2 regions of the Plantactinospora sp. ZYX-F-223 genome follow, and region 1 is predicted to be linked to the other one. Evidence: riboswitches for the same ligand, from Rfam matches in the RefSeq annotation. Region 1 holds a riboswitch; the other holds the start of a gene.

Region 1 (10,497 bases):
CCAGGGTGATCTGCTGGAACGCGTGCCAGTCGCAGCCAATGTTCATGCCGATCCCGGTCCAGGCCACCAACCGGCCGGTCGCGTCGTGCCGGGCGCCGCTGTTGTACCAGTACTGGCCCCGATCGTGGTAGCCCTGCTCCATCTCGCGTAGCCGGGTCACCTCCGGCCTGGCCGCCTCCCAGGTCAGGTCGCCGATCGGCGCGTCGCTGACCAGGCGGCTGTCCAGGTAGGCGACGTCCTCGGCGTACTCCTCGGGGGTCGCGCCCTGCCAGCGCACGATCGAGTAGCCCTCGGCCCGGGCCAGGCCCTCGGTCAGCAGCCGGTCGAGTTCCGGCTCGTCCAGGGTGGTCAGGTCGAGCCGGCGGCGTACGTCGGCCAACGCCGGCTTGGCGCCCAGCGCGGCGGCGAAGGCGTCGCCCGGCATCGTCGGGGCGGCCTGCGGGCTCATGTTCGCCACCTCGCCGATGATCCGCTTGCGGCCCTCGTCCCGGGCCACCCGCACCGCGTACTCGTAGAGGGCCCGGCCGACGCCCCGGCGGCGGTACTCCGGATGGACGGCGAGCGTCAGCCCGGCGTTCTCCAGGTTCTCCCGCTGCGGCAGCGAGACCGCCAGGTAGCCCACGGCCACCCCGTCGAGATAGCCCAGCGCGTGCCGGTCGTCGTTACCGGGCCAGGGGCGCCGGAGCCCGGCGAAGAAGCGCTGCCGGGGCAGCCTCGGCACGTCGGGCTGGTCGGTCGCCCGGGCGGCGGCCTCGATCTCGTACGCCCGCTCGGTGGCGGCGACGTCGGCGACGTCCAGGGGAGTGACCACGATGTCCATGCTCTGGAGGGTGCCGCTTGCACGAACCGGGCGCGACCGAATATCGGGGAACCGTCACCCGGGTCGATGGATCCGCGTTGAACCGACGGGCGGGCGATGGCGGCAGTCCGGCCGGGGAGAGAGTTTGGTCGGGAGGACGCCCGCACAACGCCTCCGGCGTCGGGTCGTAAGAGCTTTGAAAGTCTACGGCGGTGCGTCCTCCCGCACGGAGCATCTTGCGACGTGCAGATGCAGCCGTCAAGCCCTCTACCGCGTGTTTTCGTCACGGGCGGCAAAACAGCAGCTACGCACCGCATCCGTACCACCGGGGCCACCGCTCGTCCGGAGAACCCGAACGATCTAACCTGCAAGTTGCACGTGCATCTGCCCGGGCAGGCCCGGGCAGATGCCGAAAAATTCTTCCCGAAAAATTCAGCCGAGCAGGCCGGCGTCCCGGGCCGCCCGCAGCGACGGCTTGACCCGGTACGTCGGACCGACCTGCGCCGCCACCGCGTCCAGCGTCTTGAGGCCCTCGCCGGTGTTGTAGACGACCGTCTCGGCGTCCGGGTCCAGCCGGCCGCTCGCCACCAACTTGCCGAGCACCGCCACCGTCACCCCGCCGGCCGTCTCCGCGAAGACCCCGGTGGTACGGGCCAACTGCCGGATGGCGGCACGGATCTCGTCGTCATCGGCGTAGTCCATCCAGCCGCCCGTGCGGCGGACCGCCTCCAGCGCGTAGAGCCCGGCGGCCGGGTCACCGATGTTGAGCGACTTCGCGATCCCGGTCGGCCGGACCGGGGTGATCACGTCGGTGTCGGCGTGCAGCGCGACGGCGATCGGGTTGCAGCCGGCCGACTGGGCGCCGAAGACCTTCCAGCCGTTGGCCGGGGCCTCGACCAGTCCGATCTCGACCAGCTCGCTGAACGCCTTGTCGATCTTGGTAAGCAGCTCGCCACTGGCCATCGGGATGACCACCTGCTCGGGGATCCGCCAGCCCAACTGCTCGGCGACCTCGTAGCCCAGCGTCTTGGAGCCCTCGGCGTAGTACGGCCGGACGTTCACGTTGACGAACGCGGTGTCCTCGAACTCGTCGGTCTCGACCAGCTCGCCGCAGAGCCGGTTGACGTCGTCGTACGAGCCGTCGATGGCGACCACGTCGCCGCCGTAGACGGCGGTGGTCACCACCTTGCCCTGCTCCAGGTCGCCGGGGATGAAGACGATCGACGGCACCCCGGCCCGGGCCGCGTGCGCGGCGACCGAGTTCGCCAGGTTGCCGGTCGAGGCGCAGGCGAACCGGGTGAAGCCGAGGCCCCGGGCGGCGGTCAGCGCCACCGACACCACCCGGTCCTTGAACGAGTGGGTGGGGTTGGCGCTGTCGTCCTTGACCCAGAGCGGCGCCCGGATGCCCAGCTCGGCGGCGAGGCCGGCGGCCGGGACCAGCGGGGTCAGCCCCGGATCGAGGGTGACCCGGGTGGTCGGGTCCTGGCCGGTCGGCAGCAGCGCGGCGTACCGCCAGAGGTTCTTCGGGCCGGCCTCGATGTCGGCCCGGGTGACCCGGGCCAGAGTCGCGGCATCGTAGCCGACCTCCAGCGGGCCGAAACACTCGTAACAGGCGTGCTGGGCGACCAGCGGGTATTCGGTGCCACAACCGCGGCAGACGAGGACGCGGGCCGGGTTGGGGGCCACCGGGCTGGTCTGGCTGGGGGTCGCGTCGATGATCGACGTCATGGCGATTGCCGTCCTCTCATCTTTCCCTGGCGCCGCACCGCGCGGCGGGGACGGATTTGGCACCTGCTCCGCCGTGGAGTGGTTGCCGGGGCGTCATCGGGCCGTATCCCTCAGCCCCTCTGGATGAGGTATGAAGTTGTGCCGCCAGTCTACGGGCACCGGGAGCCACTGTCCCGGGTCTCTTCCCGGTGTGAGCAAGATCCCCGCGCCGGGCCGCCGGACCGCCGCGGACCACCGGCTGAAATAGTTATCCCAGGCTAACGAAACTTCGGTGCGGCCGGCGGTGACAGTCCGGCCGGCAGGACGGGAGCGCGACGTTGCAGGACGCGATGCAGGCCGGGACGGTCCGGATCACCGGGGCGGGCGGCGACGAGATCGAGGCGTACCTGGCCCAGCCCCTCGGACCCACGCCGCGCGGCGGGGTGGTGGTGATCCACCACATGCCCGGCTACGACGAGGCGACCAAGGAGATCACCCGCCGGCTGGCCAGCTTCGGGTACGCGGCGATCTGCCCCAACCTCTACTCCCGGGAGGCGCCGGGGGCGAGCCCGGACGACGCGGCGGCCACGGCGCGGGCCGCCGGCGGCGTACCGGACGACCGGCTGGTCGGCGACGTCGGCGGCGCGGCCGAACACCTGCGCGGGCTGCCGGGCTCGAACGGCCGGGTCGGGGTGATCGGGTACTGCTCCGGCGGCCGGCAGGCGTTCCTGGCCGCCACCCGGCTGCCGCTGGACGCCGCCGTCGACTGCTACGGCGCGTTCGTGGTCGGCGACCCGCCGGAGAGCTTCCCGCTGGCGGTGAAGCCGCTGCTCGACCAGGCTGACAGGCTCTCCTGCCCGCTGCTCGGGCTCTTCGGCGCCGAGGACCAGTACCCGTCGCCGGCCCAGACGGAGGAGCTGTCCAGGGAGCTGACCCGGCTCGGCAAGCCGCACGAGTTCCACACCTTCGCCGACGCCGGACACGGCTTCTTCGCCGTCGACCGGCCCGGCTACCGGCCGCTGGCCGCCACCGAGGGCTGGCGGCGGGTCCGGGACTTCTTCGACCGCCATCTCGGCGCCTGACCCCGTTCCGCCCCGAGCCAGAGGAGGCCGGCATGTGCACGTACGTCACGGTGAAACGCGAGGTCGACGGCAGCGGCAAGGGTGCCGACGGCTGGTTCCCGGTCAGCCACACCTGCGTCTACGTGGACCATCCGACGCACGCCCCGTACGCACACACCCTCAACATCGACTTTCTGAACCCGGCCGCCGGCCCGGCCGCCCGGGTCGCGGTCGAGCTGACCGAGGAGTCCGCGCTCGCCCTGGTCGAGGCGATCCAGGCGGCCCTGGCCGCCGCACCGGCCGGGCTGGCCAGCCGCGACCAGAAGGTCTGACGGTGAGCCTGGCGGCGTCGCCTCAGAGCGCCCGGGACTGCCGCACCAGGGCCCGGCCCACCCCCGCCACCGCGACGACGCCGACCACCCCGAGCAGCAGGAAATACGGCCAGGCGCCGGGGAACCCGCGCAGCAGCGCCTCCCGGAGCGCGGTGACGCCGTAGCTGACCGGGTTGACGTCCGCGAGGATCCGCTGCACCGTACCGAGGTTCTCGATCGGATAGAACGACGGGCTGGCGAAGAGTCCCAGCGGGGCCAGCACGTTCACCAGCACGGTGAACCGCTGTGAGTCCTGCACCACGGTGCCGAGCAGCAGGCAGAGCGCGTTGAACGCCAGCGCGGCGAGCAGCGCCCCGCAGAGCAGCGCGGCCCAGCGGTCCGCCGGCCAGCGCCCCCGGAACAGCGCCGCCGAGACCGCCAGCGCGGCGACCGTGTGGACGAACACCAGGGCGGAGCCGGCGAGCAGCTTGCCGGCAACGTACTGCCAGCGGGTGAGCGGGTACGACCACAGTTCCAGCGCCATCCCGTGCGCCCGCTCCTGGACGAACGCCGTACCCGAGGTGGTGGCGGCCAGCAGCGCGGCGAACATCAGCGCGGGTACCACGAAGTCGGGGTAGCCGACCCTCTCGCCCCGGTAGGTCACCGTACCGAGCAGGTCGGCGAGCGAGGTGGCGACGAGTGCGATGTAGACGGCGGTCGGCACCACCGCGAGCAGCAGGTTGCTGCGGTTGCGGGTGAGCAGCAACCACTCCCGCCGCAGCGTCGCGGTGAATCCGGAGCCGTGCCAGGGCGGCGCGGCGGTGTCGTCGTCGGCCAGGCCGGACAGGCTCACCGGATGGTCACCTCCGATCGGGTCAGGGCCACGAAGGCCTCCTCCAGCGAGGCCGTGGCCAGCTCCACGCTGTCGACCGGGATCTGCTGGTCGGCCAGTTCGGCGAGCAGCCGGGGCAGCCGCCGCCGCAGGTCCGGCCCGGTCAGCACGATCTCGTTTCCGCTGCGGGCCGCGGCCAGGCCCAGCCGCAGCGCCCCGGCGGCGATCGCCGGCCAGCCGTCCACCGATCCGCTCCGCAGCACCGCCCGCGCCTCGCCGCGTTCGTCCCGCAGATCCGCCGGAGCGCCGTCCCGGAGCATCCGGCCCCGGCACAGCACCAGCACCCGTTCGGTGTTGCGCTCCACCTCGTCGAGGTAGTGGCTGGTCAGCACGATGGTCAGCTCGTGCTGCCGGCGCAGCTCGTTCAGGCCGGCCCAGACCCGGCGCCGGCCCTCGACGTCCAGTCCGGCCGACGGCTCGTCCAGCAGCAGGACTCTCGGCACCCGGAGCAGGGCCCGCACCAGCTGGAGCCGGCGCCGCTGCCCGGCCGAGAGGGTGTGCACGAACTGGTCATCGCTGCCGGCCAGCTCGAAGGCGCCGAGCAGTTCGTCGGCCCGGGACCGGGCGCGGCGCCAGGGCAGGCCCCGGAACGCCGCGGCGATCCGCAGGTTGTCCCGGACCGTCAACATCAGGTCGAACGGCCCCGACTGGTGCACCACCGCCACGTCCCGCCGCGCGCCGGCGTCGGGCTGGCGGCCGTGCACCAGGATCCGACCGGAACTGGCCGGGCAGGCGCCGCAGACCAGTTTGAGCAGGGTGGTCTTGCCGGAGCCGGCCGGGCCGAGCAACCCGACCGCCTGGCCGGCCGGAACGTCGAAGGTCAGCCCGTCGACCGCCGGGGCGGCGACGCCGGGATACACCTTGACCAGGTCGGTCGCGACGATCGCCGGGGTCACGGCGCACCGTCGAGCGCCGGCTGCGGGGATCCCGGCAACGGGGGTACGCCCAGCGTGGCGAGGATGATCCGGATCTCGCTCTCCGGACCCGCCTCCCGCAGTGGCGGGCCGGTCCGCAGGTGGTGGTCGACGTCGTCCGGGGCGATGAGCGGCTGCGCGTCACCGGGCCCGGCCTGCGGCGCGACCGTGCCCCGGCCGGCGGCGCCGGGCAGCGCCGGCAAGCCGAACCGGCAGCCGAGCACGATGTCGAGCCGCTGCGCCGGGCGGCTCGGGCCGGCCAGTCCGGTACGCAGGTCGTCGACCGGGCGTACCGCGGCCGGGGAGATGCCCACGGTCACCCCGCCCAGCGCGTCGAGCGCGTCCAGGGCTCGGCGCACCCGGTCCGGCAGGGCGGAGCCGGCGGCGAGGTGGCGTACCCGGACCAGGGCCTCCGGACGGCGGCTCCCCGGCACCGGAAGCTGGTGGTCGGTCTCCGGTACGGCCCGGGCCGCCGCGCCGACCAGCCAGAGCGTGACGCCGTCCGGCGGCGGGAGCGGCGGCCAGCCGACGGCCGGGGCACCCGGGAGCCGGGCGGCGACCTGCGGCACCCGGCCGAGCAGTGCCGCCCGGGGCACCGGCGGGTCGTACAGCGGCAGGTTGTCGCCGGCGGTCAGCAGGTGCTCCGGCAGCCGGGCCACCACCCGGTGCACCACGATCCCGTCGCCGTGCTGGTACGCGACCACCTCGCCGGGGCGGATCTGGTCGAACTCGACCGGCTCGACGACGACGGTGCCGCCGGAGAGCACCGGCAGCATGCCGGAGTCGGTGACCGGTACCCGGGCCAGTCCTCCGGCGGCGAGGGTCGCGCGTACCAGGTCGGCGAAGCCGCTGCCGCTCACCGGTCGCCCTCCGCTCCGGCCGGTCCGGACGGCTCGGCCGTCCGGAGCAGGTCGCGGGCGTGCAGCAGCCCGACGAACTCGCGGACGTCCCGGGCGACGGCCTCGCGTTCCCGGCAGTCGTCGCCGCCGAACGCGTCGGCCAGGTCACGCACGACGGTCTCCACGGCGCTGCCGGCGGCGAGCCGACGCCAGATCTGCGCGCCGCTCGCGTTGAGCGTCTGGAACTCCCCGTCGTCCGGGTTGTAGAGCCGGACCTCCTCGTCGTCGTCGACCCAGACGATCCCGGAGTTGATTCCGACCGTCACGCGGCACCTCCCGGTCCGGTGGTCAGCAGTGGAAGCGACCGGCATCCTCCGGACGGCGGGGTCCGGGCGTGCCGGCCGTCGGCGGACGGGTGGGGCGAACATCTCGCGAAGCGGCTGGTTCCGCAGGTTGCCGGCCGGGTGCGGCGGGCCGGGGACCGGCTCGCGGGGATAGATGTCGCCACGCGGATCGACGTGGATGTCGATGCCGCGGAGCCCGCAGTCGGCTTGGGCCGAACACGAGGGAACCGCCCTCGGGCCCTGGCTGAGGGCCTTCCGGGCCACCGGGCTCGTCCAGCCGGACCGCCGCGCCGCGAGCTGGTACTCCCCGCCGAGGTACTCCCAGCCCAGGTGGGGACCGCCCGGGCCGCCCCGGTCGACCGCGGTGTGGCTCATCATCCGGATCCGGCTGAACTCGATGCCGTCCAGGAACGCCATCAGGTCGTCCAGCGCGGCGATGTTCTCCGGCGACACCACGTGGTCGATCGCCGGTTTGACACCGGCCGCGTTCAGCAGGGCCAGCCCGCGTACGGTCCGCGCGACCGTGCCCTCGCCCGGAGCCGTACCGAGCAGCTCGTGGCCGCCGCCGTCCAGGCTGACGGTGATGCTGGCGAAGGTGTCGGCGATCCGCCGGGCGGTGCCGGCGTCCCGGATCCGGGTGCCGGTCGTGACCAGGTTGACCCGCAGCCCCCGACTGCGGGCGAGGTCGGCCACGTCGAAGAGATCGCGCCGCAGCATCGGTTCGCCGCCGGTCAGGATCAGCAGCTCCGCGCCGAGCTCGGCGATCTGGTCCACCAGGTCGAGGGACTCCGCCGGTTCCAGCTCACCGGGGAGCGGGTGGGCGCAGGAGGCGGGGCGCTCCCGGCAGGGCGGCGGGCAGCCCTCGGTGATGGCGTAGCGGACCGCCCTCAGCCTCGGCTCGGCCGCCCGGACCCGGGGCACCCGGCCCGGCAGGTAGACCAGCCAGTTCAGCACCAGGGTGCCGAGTTGGCGTTCGAGACGGTGCCACTCGCCCGGCACGGTGGATCCGGACGGTGGGGCGGCCCCGTCGGCGAGCGCCCGCAGCAGTCCGAGTTCCTCCTCGGAGAGCACCGCCCAGGCGGCCAGGCCCGGATTCTCCACGAGATACCGGTCCCGGCAGCGGAAGTAGCCGAGGTCGTCCGGGACGATCAGGGAGTCCCACATCGCCGACAGTCGCATGAGCACTCCCCGTCCAGCCGGAGGGAGCCGCCGTCGGGCGGTTCCCCGCTGTCCCGAGGTCCGTACGGCGGGTCTCGCCGACGGGACTCGATCCAGTCAAGAATCACCGACTGTCACCGTGCGATACCAGAAAGCAGAATTGGCGTCTTGACAGCGGATCGGCGGGGATCTAGTGTCCGGGGCCCCTGCCACCCCACCGTCCCGGGCTCCGGGTCACCCTTCCCGGCGGAAGGCGAGGTGCTGTCTGTCGTGTCCGCGCTCTCGGTCTCCGTGGTCGACGACGACCGGATGCTGCTGGACGGCATGGCCGCCTGGCTCAATTCCGTTCCCGACCTCCGGCTGCTCTGCACGGCGGCCACCGTCGACCAACTCCTCGACACCGAACCGGGCCGGGCTGACCTCGTCGTACTCGACCTGCTGCTGGCGGACGGATCCGCGCCGGTGGACAACGTGCGCCGGCTCGTCGCCACCGGGCGGCCGGTGCTGGTGGTCAGCGTGGTGCCGCACGTGGTGCACGGCGTGGACGTGATCCGGGCCGGCGCGTCGGGCTACCTCACCAAGGACCACGACCTGCCGAGCCTGGCCGAGGCGATCCGGACGGTCGCCCGGGGCGAGGTGGCGCACTCCCCCGAGCTGGCCTTCGCCTGGTCCTGCGACGAGCGGCCGGACCGGCCCAGACTGGCGCCCCGGGAACGGGCCGTACTGGTCGCCTACGCCTCCGGCATGACGCTGACCGCGGTGGCCCGCAAGGTCGGCATCCAACCGACGACCGCGCGGCAGTACCTGGACCGGGTCAAGGCGAAATACTGCGACGCGGGCCGGCCCACGTACACCAAACTCGACCTCGCCGACCGGGTCCGCGAGGACGGGCTGCACCGCTACCCGTCCGCCTCCGGCGACGACGCCGGCCAGAGCAGCTCGACACTCGTGCCGTGACCGGGCTCGGAGAAGAGCCGCAGCTCGCCGCCGACCTCGGTCATCCGTTCGGCGATCGACCGGCGTAACCCGAAACCTCCGGTGGCACCGTCGGTGTCGAACCCGACCCCCCGGTCGACGACCCGCACCCCGAGCACGCCGTCGTACCAGTCGACGGTGACCCACGCCTCGCCGGTACCGGCGTGCCGGGCCACGTTGTTCAGCGCCTCCCGGGCGGCGTCGCAGACCGCCCGTACGACGTGCCGGGGCGGCTGGGACGGCACGTTGCCCGAGCGCAGGTGCACCCGCAGGCCCAGCCCGGTCGCGTCGGCCACCACCTCGGCGAGGCTGACACCGAGAGTGCTCTCCGCCTCGGCCCGGTCCTCGGTGACCAGGCTCCGGATGTAGTCGGCCTCCCGGCCGCAGCGCCGCCGGACGTCCTCGGCGCGATGGTCCAGCCCGCCCCGGGCGATCGCGGTCAGCGTCGCCAGCGCGGTGTCGTGCAGGCGGCGGTAGTGGTGCAGCCGTTCGGCGTACCGGGCCGCCCCGGCCGCGGTCGCCGTCTCGGCCGCGAGCCGGCGCTGGGTCGCCTCGTCGACGGCGTTGGCCTGGGCGCAGAGGAACCGGCGGGTGAAGTGCAGCACCAGCGCGAACCACAGGCTGGAGTTGACGTGGTTGACGAAACCCGACTCCCAGGGCGGCAGCCCGCCGATCTGCACCGAGGCGGCGGCCACCGCGGTCAGCACCAGCAGCCCGAGCCCGACGAGCAGCGCCCGCAGGCTCAGCACCGCCCCGACCAGTGCCGCCGAGCCGAGGGCGAACTTGCCGGCCCAGTTCGCCGCCGACAGCTCGTAGCCGGACCGGATGTTGGCGTTGACCACCACCAGCAGCCCGCAGATGATCGCGACGTCCAGCACGACGTGCCCGTAGCTGAACCAACCCCGCCGCCACACGAACGCCCCGAGCAGGACGTTCCAGCCAACCACGCCGAGCAGCAGCGTCGTGTTCAGCGCGGGGCTGTGGTAGCGGGTGTCACCGCTGGACATCCCGAGCAGCGCCGGCACGATGTAGCTCGCCCGCTGGCAGAACAGCAGCACGGCGATGAAGCGCAGCGTGCGCTCCCGGCCGGGCATGGTGACCATCAGCCGGGCGTCCACCCAGCCCAGTCGTGCCTCGGAGAGGAACCGGCTGATCCGCCGGGGCGGTCGCCCGACCCGGGTGGCAAGATCCAGCACCGGACACCCCCTGTCCCAGAGTCACCGGGCAGCCGTCCCGCGGCCCCGGCCGGCGCGGAGCGTCGTGGACCGCAGGGTGACGGCTCCGTCGCCCACGCCGCTCCCGCCACCGGCAGTGAGAATATCGCTACCGACCAGCGGCGGAGAGCCCGCCGGAGGCTTGACGGCCGCCGTACGGCAACGATGGCCCGAGCTGCGCCGGGCACCAGACTGACGCCGGCACATGCCTGGCGAGCGTGATACCACCGAGTCATCACGATGACTCGGTGGTATCACCGCCAGCCGGGAACTGCCCGCCACC
Region 2 (10,497 bases), on a different contig from region 1:
GACCTGCCGGAGCTGTGGGAGCGCGGCGAGGAGTGGTACAACTGGCGCACCAACCCGACCGGCCGGGTGCACACGCTCGCCCAGATCAAGGTCCGGGACGGCATCCCCGGGCTGGACGAGGGGCACGACCACGCGTACTCGTGGTGCCAGCACTACGACGGCGGCCGGTCCTGGTTCACCGCTGGCGGGCACGCCAGCTCCGCCTTTGCCGAACCGGCCTTCCTGGCCCACCTGCGCGGCGGCATCGAGTGGGCGGCCGGGGCGGTGCCCGGCGACTGCGGGGCCACCCGGACCGGCAACTTCCAGCGGGTACCGCTGGTCACCGCGGACCTGGCCGACCCGTTCGAGCTGGCCGTGGCGCCGGACCGGCGGGTCTTCTACATCCAGCGGACCGGCGCGGTGAAGGTGATCGACCAGGAGACCCTGGCCGTCCGCACGCTTATCGACTTCGCCTACACCCCGACCCAGACCAGCCAGTCCGACGGGCTGCTCGGGATGACCCTGGACAACGACTTCGGCACCAACAACTGGATCTATCTGCTCTGGTCGGACAAGACCGCCAACCAGCTCAACCTGTCCCGGTTCACCGTCGCGGACGACGCGATCGCGATGAGCAGCGAGCGGCGGTTGCTGACCATACCCACCTACCGGGGCGAGGGGCGGGCCAACTCGCACATGGGCGGCTCGCTGACCATGGACCGGCACGGCAACCTCTACGCCGGGATCGGCGACAACACCGACCCCTTCGAGTCCAGCGGCTACACCCCGATCGACGAGCGGGCCGGCCGGCGGGCCTGGGACGCGCAGGCGACCGCCGGGAACACCAACGACCTGCGGGGCAAGATCCTGCGCATCACCCCCCGCCCCGACGGCACGTACGCGGTGCCGGCCGGCAACCTCTTCGCCCCGGGTACCGCCCGGACGCGGCCGGAGATCTTCGCCATGGGGATGCGCAACCCGTTCCGGATCACCGTCGACCCGCTGACCGACGCGCTGCTGGTCGCCGACTACGGGCCGGACGCCCGGGCCGCCGACCCGAACCGGGGTCCGGAGGGGACGGTCGAGTTCAACCGGATCACCAGCGCCGGCAACTACGGCTGGCCGTACTGCACCGGCGACAACGTGCCGTTCAACGACTACAACTTCGCGACCTCGACCCCGGGGCCGAAGTTCGACTGCGCCGCCCTGGTCAACAACTCCCCCAACAACACCGGGCTGACCAACCTGCCGGCGGCCCGCTCGGCCCTGGTCTGGTACGCCTACTCCGCCTCGGCCCGCTTCCCCGAGCTGGGTACCGGCGGTGGCGGCCCGATGAGCGGCCCGGTCTACGACTTCGACCCGGCCAACCCGAGGCCGACGAAGTTCCCGGAGTACTACGAGGGCAAGTGGATCGTCTACGAGCTGACCCGGCAGTGGTGGAAGACCCTGTCGACACACGACACCGCGCAGACCTTCACCGACCCGAGGTTCGGGCCGACCCGGGTCGGCGACCTCCAGTCGATCAACGGGATCTTCGCCGACATGAGCTGGATCCAGCCCTTCGAGGCGGAGTTCGGCCCGGACGGCTCGCTCTACGTGATCGACTTCGGGGTCGGCAGCGGCAGCGGCCGGGGCGGCAGCAACGAGGGGGCCGGGATCTACCGGATCGACTACGTGGCGAACGGCCGCCCGCCGGTGGCGAAGCTGACCGTGGACCGGGACAACGGTCCGGGGCCGCTGACGGTCCGGTTCTCCAGCGCCGGCTCGGCCTCCGGTGACGGCTCGCCGATCACGTACGCCTGGGATCTCGACGGCGACGGTGACACCGACTCGACGGCGGCGAACCCGACGCACACGTACGCCGACCGGGGCCGGTTCACCGCCCGGCTGACGGTGAGCAGCGCGGGTGGGCTCAGTTCGGTGGCGACCGTACAGATCACGGTCGGCAACACCCGGCCGACGGTCGCACTGAACGTGCCGAACGGCGGCTTCTTCGACTTCGGCGACCAGATCCCGTACGCGGTCACCGTCACCGACCCGGAGGAGAGCACCGTCGACTGCGCCCGGGTGGTCACCCAGACCCAACTCGGGCACGACAGCCACAGCCACCCGATGGACAACTACCTCGGCTGCTCCGGCTCGCTCGGCACCGAGCCGGCCGGCGGCGACGGGCACGGCCCGGGCCAGAACCTCTACACGGTGCTGACCGCCCAGTACACCGACGGCGGCGGCCCCGGCGGGGTGCCGGCGCTGATCGGCTCGGTCCGGCACGAGTTGCAGACCAAGAGCAAGGAGGCGGAGCACTTCGACGCCTCGAACGGGATCCAGGTGCTGGACCGGGCGACCGCCCGGGCCGGGCGGCGGGTCGGCGACGTCGACCACGGCGAGTGGATCAGCTTCGGCCCGGTGAACCTGACCGGGATCGGCTCGGTCACCGCCGGGGTCAGCTCGGGCAGCGGCGGCGGCAGCATCGAGTTCCGGGCCGGTTCGCCGACCGGGCAACTGCTCGGCACGATGCCGGTCGGCAGCACCGGCGGCTGGGACAACGTGGTCTCCCCGACGGTCAACCTGGCCAACCCGGGCGCGACCTTCACCCTCTATCTGGTCTTCACCAACCCGGCGCAGACCGGTGGCACCCCCGACCTGCTCTCGCTGGACTGGTTGCGGTTCAACGGGGCGGGCGTGAAGCGGGAGACCGGCGGCAGCGTCTCGGTCACCGCCACCCCACGGACCGGGACCGCGCCGCTGTCGGTGGCGTTCACCGGTACGGCCACCGCGGCGGCCGGGCGGACGATCACCGACCGCGCCTGGGACTTCGGCGACAACACTCCGGTCGTGCACGGCGCGTCGGCGACCCACGCGTACGCCCGGCCGGGCACCTACACCGCCCGGCTGACCGTCACCGACAGCACCGGGGCGACCATGTCGAGTCACCTGACGATTACGGTCAGTTGACGGATCACCGGGTGGGCCGTGCGGCGGCGGCCCATCCGGCCCCGGAAGTCCCGCTCGGCGGTGGCAGGTGGCGAGCACCACAGCCATCCCGGCCCTGACCAGTTGGAACGTCGGGGCCCCGGTTGAGTAGGCTGATCACCGGCCATCCAGAGCGACCGAGAGACCTGGCTCGTCGACGTCGCAGCAACCCCCCACGTGGGTGCGGGTGCTACCGCCAGGACCGATGGAGGTTTCGCAGTGCGCAGCATCCAAGCCGGGCGGGCGAGCCGGCTGCATGTCACCTGGCACCGGTGGCGTCGACACGTCGACCTCTGCCGGACCAGCACCATGCTCTGTCGGGCCTCGGCGCTCTGTCGGGCCTCAGCCTGACCTGTCGGGCCTCGGCCTGACCCGTCGGGCCTCGGCCTGACCGCGACCGCCGGTCGGCGGCATCCGACCATCTCGTCAGCACCCCTGAGCGACGTCGTCCTGCACTGCTCGTGACCTGACCGGTCGGGGCAGTTGTCGGCCCATCGTCGCCGGATATTTCCTGGAGTTTCACTACAATGCGGATCAATACTCTCGCCACCCGCCTCCTCTCCGGAGTCGCCGCCGTCGCGCTGTTCGGCGCGGTCGCCGCGTGCGGCGGCTCCTCCTCCGGCGACGCCGCCGACAACCCGTACGACCTGCTGCAACCCGGCACCCTGCGGGTCGGCACGCTCACCGACGCCCCGCCGAACGTCTATCTGAAGGACGGGAAGTTCACCGGCTTCGACAACGACCTGATGACCGCCGTCGCCGGCAGGCTCGGGCTCAAGGTGGAGTTCGTCGGCACCGAGTTCTCCGCGCTGCTCGCCCAGGTCAACAACCACAAGTTCGACGCCGGCTCGTCGTCGATCACCATCACCGAGGCGCGGAAGAAGACCGTCGACTTCAGCAACGGGTACGACTTCGGCTACTTCGGACTCGACGTACCGGCCGGCTCGCCGATCAGGAGCTTCGGCGAGCTGAAGGGCAAGCGGGTGGTCGTGGTGCAGGGCACCGTGCAGGACGACTACGCCACCAAGGAGGGGCTGGACCCGGTCCGGGTACCCGACTACAACGGCGCGATCAACCAGCTCAAGGCGAAGACCGCCGACGCCTGGATCGCGCCCGCCGAGATCGGCGAGAAGTCCGCACAGGAGAGTGGCGGCAAGATCGTACTGGCCGAGAAGCAGCTCAGCTCGGCGCCGACCGCGTTCGCGGTGGCCAAGGGCGCCGACCCGCTGCGTGAGGCGCTGGACTCCGCGCTCGACCAGGTGATCGAGGACGGCACCTGGACCCGCCTCCAGGAGCAGTACTACCCGGGGCGGCCGGTGCCGGCCAGCTTCAAGCCGGGCAGCGGCACGGTGACGTACCCGCCGGTCAAGGCCGGGCCGACGAGCCCGGCCGCCACCCCGGCGAGCTGACCCGGCCAGCACCGCAGACAGCCGTCGGCCGGTCGCACCGCGCGCCGGCCGGCGGCTCCGGACCCCGAGACAGGTGAGGCCATGGAGACCCTGGCGACATTGTGGGAGACCTTCTTCGACCTGGAGTCGATGCGCGAGGCGCTGCCCGAGATGCTGACGGTCGGGCTGCCCAACACGCTGCTGCTGGCGCTGCTCTCGGCCATCCTGGGGACGCTGCTCGGCATGCTGCTGGCGATGGCCGGGCTGGCCCGGACCCGCTGGCTGCGCTGGCCGGCCCGGATCTACACCGATGTGTTCCGGGGGCTGCCGGCCGCCGTCACCATCCTGCTGATCGGGGTCGGGCTGGCGCCCCTCGGGCTCGCCTGGTGGGGCCCCAACCCGTATCCGCTGGGCATCCTGGCGCTGTCGCTGATCGCGGCGGCGTACATCGGGGAGATCTTCCGGTCCGGCATCCAGAGCGTGGAGGCCAGCCAACTGGAGGCGACCCGGGCCCTGGGCCTGTCGCACGGCGCCGCCATGCGCCTGGTGATCATCCCGCAGGGCGTACGCCGGGTCCTGCCGGCCTGGGTCAACCAGCTCATCGCACTGATCAAGGACTCCAGCCTGGTCTACTTCCTCGGCCTGGTGGCCAGCCAGCGGGAACTGTTCCGGATCGGCCAGGACTACGCGGCGAACACCGGCAACGAGTCCGCGTTGCTGCTCGCCGGGCTGTTCTACCTGGTCATCACCGTGCCGCTGACCCACCTGGTGAACTGGGTCGACCGGCGGCTGCGCGAGGGCCGGGCCGGTGGCCCGGAATCCGACTTCGACGATCCGGTGGCGCTGGCCGGCGAGACCGCGCTACCAACCGGTGGAAGGGAAACCCGGCATGCCTGAGTCTCTCCGTCCGACCGCATCCATCCGGTCGGCGTCGGCCGTCGAGGCCACACCGCCCGTCGGTTCGCCGACTCCGGCCGGCTCGACCGGGGACGGGACCGGTCCCGGGTACGAGTCGGTGAGCGTCGCGACCCGGGACGTACACCTCTCGTTCGGCCGGCACCAGGTGCTGCGCGGCATCGACCTGGAGGTCGGCCGGGGCGAGACCGCCTGCGTCATCGGCCCGTCCGGGTCCGGGAAGTCCACCCTGCTGCGGGTCGTCAACCGGCTGCTGGAGCCGGACCGGGGCGACGTACTGCTGGACGGCGTGAGCGTGCTCGACCAGGACCCGGACGCGCTGCGCCAGCGGATCGGCATGGTCTTCCAGCAGTTCAACCTCTTCCCGCACATGACGGTGCTGCGCAACGTCACGCTCGCACTCCGGCAGCTCAAGAAGCTCTCCCGGGACGAGGCCACCGAGCTGGCGCTGCGCCAGCTCGACCTGGTCGGACTGCGGCACAAGGCCGACGTCCGACCCGGCCGGCTCTCCGGCGGCCAGCAGCAGCGGGTGGCCATCGCCCGGGCACTGGCGATGTCGCCCCGGGTGATGCTCTTCGACGAGGCGACCTCGGCGCTCGACCCCGAACTCGTCAAGGGCGTGCTCTCGCTGATGGCGGAGCTGGCCGGCCAGGGCATGACGATGCTGGTCGTCACCCACGAGATGGGCTTCGCCCGGCAGGTCGCCGACCAGGTCGTCTTCCTCGACCGGGGCCGGGTGGTCGAGGCGGGCCCGCCCGCGCAGCTCTTCGAGGACCCGCGGAGCGCTCGGCTCGGGCAGTTCCTCTCCCAGGTGCTGTGACCCGGTCAGCCGCCCGAACGGATCCGGTCAGCCGCGCGGCCTGACCGGCAGTGCGGAGAGGCCACGGAGCAGCAGGCTGGACCGCCAGCCGATCTCCTCCGGCGGCGCCGCGAGGCGCATGTCGGGAAACCGGCGGGCCAGGGCGCCGAAGGCGATCTGCCCCTCCAGCCGGGCCAGCGGTGCACCGAGGCAGTAGTGGATGCCGTGCCCGAAGGCGAGGTTGGGGATGGGTGGCCGGTCGAGGTCCAGCCGGTCCGGCTCGGGGAACCGGTCCGGGTCCCGGTTCGCGGACAGCAGGGCCACCAGCACCGACGCGCCCTCGGGGATGGTCCGGCCGCCCAGCTCGACCGGCTCGATCGCGGTCCGGAACGAAGCGTTCTGCACCGGGCCCTCGTAGCGCAACACCTCCTCGATCGTCCCGGGCAGCAGCTCCGGCTCGGCCACCACCCGGGCCCACCGCTCCGGCTCGGCCAACAGCAGCAGCATGCCGTTGCCGATCAGATTGACCGTGGTCTCGTGCCCGGCGATCAGGAACAGGTAGACCATCGAGACGAGTTCGTCGTCGGTGAGCCGGTCGCCCTGCTCGTGCACGGCGATCAGCGCGGAGAGCAGGTCGTCGGCCGGGCACTCGCGCTTGGCCGCCAGCAGCGCACGGATGTAACCGACGATCGCGGTCAGCGCGGGCGGCAGCCCGGCCGGGTTCATCGGGCCGGTGACGATCGCATCCGTCCAGCTCCGGAAATCGGCCTGGTCCTCGGCCGGTACCCCGAGCAGTTCGCAGATCACCTGGATCGGCAGCGGGAAGGCGAAGCGGTCGATCAGGTCCACCTGCTCGGCGTCGGCGATGCCGTCCAGCAACTGCTCGGCCAGCTCCTCGATCCGGGGGCGCAGCGCGGCCACCCGACGTGCCGTGAACGCCCCGGAGACCAGCCGGCGCAGCCGGGTGTGGTCGGGCGGGTTCTGCGCCAGCATGTGCCGGCCCACCGCCCGGGCCACGTCGTCCGGGATCATGCCCCGATAGCTGAACCCGCCGGCCGAGGTGGTCTTGGCCAGCCGGGGGTCGCTCAGCGCCCGCTGTGCGTCCTCGTAGCGGGTGACGACCCAGGCGGTGGCGCCGGTCGGTAGTTCGACCTCCACGACCGGGCTGTCCCGGCGGAGTTCGGCGAGCACCCGGTGCAGGTCGGCGGTGGATCCGAACGGATTGGCAACGGCGGTCGACATCGTCTCCCCATCCGACGAGTGGACGCCCGGCAGCCGGAGCGGATCCGGGCTGCCTCCTATGCTGCCACCGTCGGCGCCGTGCACAGGGCCCCGCCGCCGGCCAATCTCCGGCACGAGCGGGCTACGATCTTGTGCATGGCGCTGCTGCACCGGGCCCAACTACATCCCGGCAAACTCGAACTCCTGGCGGACTGGCTGCCCGGCCGGCGCTGGTACCAGGGGTCGGCCCCCGCCCACGTCGTCCGCGTCGCGAGCTTCCGGTTCGACGACCCGGACGGAGCGGTCGGGATCGAGACCATGCTCGTCAGGTCCGGTGACGGGCCGGTGCACCAGGTTCCGCTCAGCTACCGCGCCGGACCCCTGCCCGGCGGCGACGACTGGCTGATCGGCACCGCCGAGCACTCGGTGCTCGGCCGCCGCTGGGTGTACGACGCCTGCGGCGACCCGGTCTATGCCAGCGCACTGGCCGGCGCGATCGTCACCGGCGGCGGTCAGGCGGAGGAGTTCTTCGAGGTCGACGGGGTACGCGAGGTCCGCGAGCCGAGCATGACCGTGACCGGCAGCGGCACCCCTGGCAGCACCGTGCCGTCGGTGCACGTCATCCGTCGGGTGGTCGAGGACGACGGGCACACGACCATCGTCACGGACGCCGTGGAACTCGCCGTCGCCCGCCGCCCCGGAGCCGGGGACGACGGGCTGACCGGCGCCACGCCGATCGGCGCCACACTGACCGCCACCTGGCCCGGCCAGCCGACCCCACTGCCACTGGCCTACGCCGTCCCGCGCTGAGCCCGGGCCGCCGAGCCGGCCGTGGCGGGACCTTCGGTGGCCCAGTCCGGCCCTGCCCTCCGGGCTGTGCGACCCTGCACGGCCGGCGAACCCGAGCGCCGACGTCGACCGTTCGGCTGCGGGCCGAGCGTCGTCACATGCCCCCGGACGACTGAACCTTTTTCAACCTCCCTTGCGGTCCAGTGGACCGCGAGGTCGAACGCGGAGCGCGAGCGCCCCGCGGTTCAGGTTGAAAAAGGTTCACTGTGGTGGGAGCGGGAAGTAGTCGCGGAGCTTCGCGATCCGGCCGTCGCGGATCCGGAAGATCTGCACCAGGGACATGGTCGTACGCTGCCCGGTCGGCCCGACGAGGGCGGTGTCGATCTCGACGACGAAGACGTCGGGATCGGCGGTGTCGTGCAGTACGTACCCGGACTCCGCCATGTCGACCGTACCCTGGTAGGCCGGCTCCCGGTGGTACGCGCCCATGCCGGCCCGGATCGCCTCCCGGCCGGCCAGCCGGCGCGGCAGCGGATGACCCTCCGGCACCAGTGGTGCCTCGTATTCACCGTCGTCGGTGAAGAGGGCGGCGGTCGCCTCGGGGTCCCGGCTGATCGCACCGGCGTAGACGTACCGTTCGAAGAGTTCCCGGTGGGTGAGGGTCACTCTCCCCAGCCTACCGACCGTCGTCCGGCCCGGGCGCCCACGACCATCTCCCCGCACCGCCCCGCCAGGAGGAGAGTGGGCGGTGCGGACCGCTCGACGTCAAGCGGCCCAACTGCCCAGCTATTTATACGCATCCCTGCCTTTCGCCGACCCTTCAGTGCTCTTACACCAAGATCGCCGGAAACATCCTCGGCGAGACGTCCTCTCCGCGATCAGCGCGGTCGGCTGTCGGCTACGTCGTGTCACCGGCGTGCGCGACACTTCCGCTGGTACGCCGGACTGCGCTGGTTGTCGTTTGATCGTTACGGTCGAGGCGATGGCCATGCGGCCGGAGTCGGAAGGGGTGGACGGTGGAGGGCCGGGATGAGCTGATCGGTGGGTTGGTGGAGGAGATGCCGCGCTACATCTCCGCCGCGGTGCGATTTCAGGTTGCGGTCGCTCATCAGCTCGACCTGTCGGTTTCCGATGTGCACGGGCTGGCCGCACTGCTGGAGACCGGACCGGCCGGGGTCAGGCGGCTGGCCGATCTGATGGGAATGACCACGAGTGCGGTGACCCGCCTCGTGGACCGGCTCGAACGTGCCGGATACGTGCGGCGGGAGCCGGATCCGGCGGACCGTCGGCGGGTCGTGATCCATGTGGTCCCCGAGCAGGTCGCGCGGGTCGCCGGGTACTACGAGCGGCTGAACGTTCGCTGGCAGCGGCAGATCAGCCAGTACTCCGACGCCGAGTTGCGGTTCCTGCTCGAGTTCCTGCGGCAGGGCCGCTGGGATGCCGGTGCCGAGACTGTCAACCTGCGTACCGGGGGCCGGCAGCACGCCACCCGGGGGCGCCGGGCCCGGCGACCGCCCTCTGACGAGTCTCCCGGAGGGCGCTAGGGGAGCACCCTGATCTACCCCGGATAGCTGCTGCAAGAACTTGCTGCTTGCAGCAGCGAATCGCTTGACTGAGCGGCAGACGGCAGAAGCCGTCGCTACTTGTCAATGGAGGTGGACAGTCATGCACGTACGACGCTTCCGGTTCGGTCAGTTCGTCGTCGCATCGGTCATCGCCGTGGCCGCGTTGGCCGCATGCGGCTCGGACAACGGTGGAGAGCGGGACAGGTCGGTGCCACCGTCTGCGAGTGTCGGCGCGGGAGCGGCGTCCGGAGCCGACGAGACCGAGGTTCGGGGATTGCTCGACAAGATCAACGAGGCGTGGGCGCGGGGTGACGCCGCAGCGTACGCCTCGTACCACACCGCCGACGCCGATCTGATCGACTTTCGCGGTACCCATGCTGCCGGCCGGCAGGCGATCGTCGACCTGCTTCAGCCCGCGTTCGACGGCGTACTGAAGAACAGCAAGGTCGAAGCGCGGATCGTCGACCTGCGCTTCCTCTCCGCCGATGTCGCGATCTTCCACACCAAGGGCAAGATCGTTCCAATGGGCGAGGATTCCGTCCAGACCTTCGTGGCCACCAACGGCCCCGACGGCTGGCTGATCGCGGCCTTCCAGAACACCCGCGTCCAGGCCAGCGAGTAAGGGTGTGCCTTGAATCGAAGCTGGTCCGCCAGGTCGGACGGCCCCGGCGCCGACTTCGGCACACGCGTCAGCGGCGACCGAGGAGTTCGGCGACCCGGAGAAAGCCGTCCGTGCCGTGGCCCAGCCCGATCACCCGGCGGGTCAGGCCCTCGACCGCCCGCATCACGCTGGCGTCGATCCCGTGCGCCTCGGAGGTGTGCACGATGTGCGCCATGGTCGAGGCCGCCGACGTGATCGGGTTGTCCT

Evidence for each region. Region 1 has a riboswitch for S-adenosylmethionine ahead of thrC (threonine synthase). Riboswitches for the same ligand answer to the same signal wherever they lie in the genome.
Region 2: it holds a riboswitch for S-adenosylmethionine, as region 1 does, so the genes downstream of both, AAH979_RS14740 (ABC transporter substrate-binding protein) here and thrC (threonine synthase) in region 1, are expected to answer to the same signal.

What each region holds. Positions count from the first base shown of each region.
Region 1 is NZ_JBDJAV010000029.1:1,221-11,717, reverse strand. Features, by position in the region: gene AAH979_RS26920 (GNAT family N-acetyltransferase) at 1-820, opposite strand, end outside; gene thrC (threonine synthase) at 1,232-2,527, opposite strand; SAM riboswitch class I at 2,541-2,657, opposite strand; gene AAH979_RS26910 (dienelactone hydrolase family protein) at 2,845-3,588, shown strand; gene AAH979_RS26905 (DUF6295 family protein) at 3,621-3,899, shown strand; gene AAH979_RS26900 (ABC transporter permease) at 3,922-4,731, opposite strand; gene AAH979_RS26895 (ABC transporter ATP-binding protein) at 4,728-5,666, opposite strand; gene AAH979_RS26890 (S24/S26 family peptidase) at 5,663-6,544, opposite strand; gene AAH979_RS26885 (PqqD family peptide modification chaperone) at 6,541-8,046, opposite strand; gene AAH979_RS26880 (response regulator) at 8,284-8,982, shown strand; gene AAH979_RS26875 (ATP-binding protein) at 8,925-10,196, opposite strand.
Region 2 is NZ_JBDJAV010000012.1:149,093-159,589, reverse strand. Features, by position in the region: gene AAH979_RS14745 (ThuA domain-containing protein) at 1-2,934, shown strand, start outside; SAM riboswitch class I at 3,074-3,164, shown strand; gene AAH979_RS14740 (ABC transporter substrate-binding protein) at 3,480-4,361, shown strand; gene AAH979_RS14735 (amino acid ABC transporter permease) at 4,443-5,237, shown strand; gene AAH979_RS14730 (amino acid ABC transporter ATP-binding protein) at 5,230-6,075, shown strand; gene AAH979_RS14725 (cytochrome P450) at 6,103-7,296, opposite strand; gene AAH979_RS14720 (hypothetical protein) at 7,432-8,085, shown strand; gene AAH979_RS14715 (nuclear transport factor 2 family protein) at 8,326-8,730, opposite strand; gene AAH979_RS14710 (MarR family transcriptional regulator) at 9,081-9,608, shown strand; gene AAH979_RS14705 (SgcJ/EcaC family oxidoreductase) at 9,730-10,251, shown strand; gene AAH979_RS14700 (NAD(P)-binding domain-containing protein) at 10,319-10,497, opposite strand, start outside.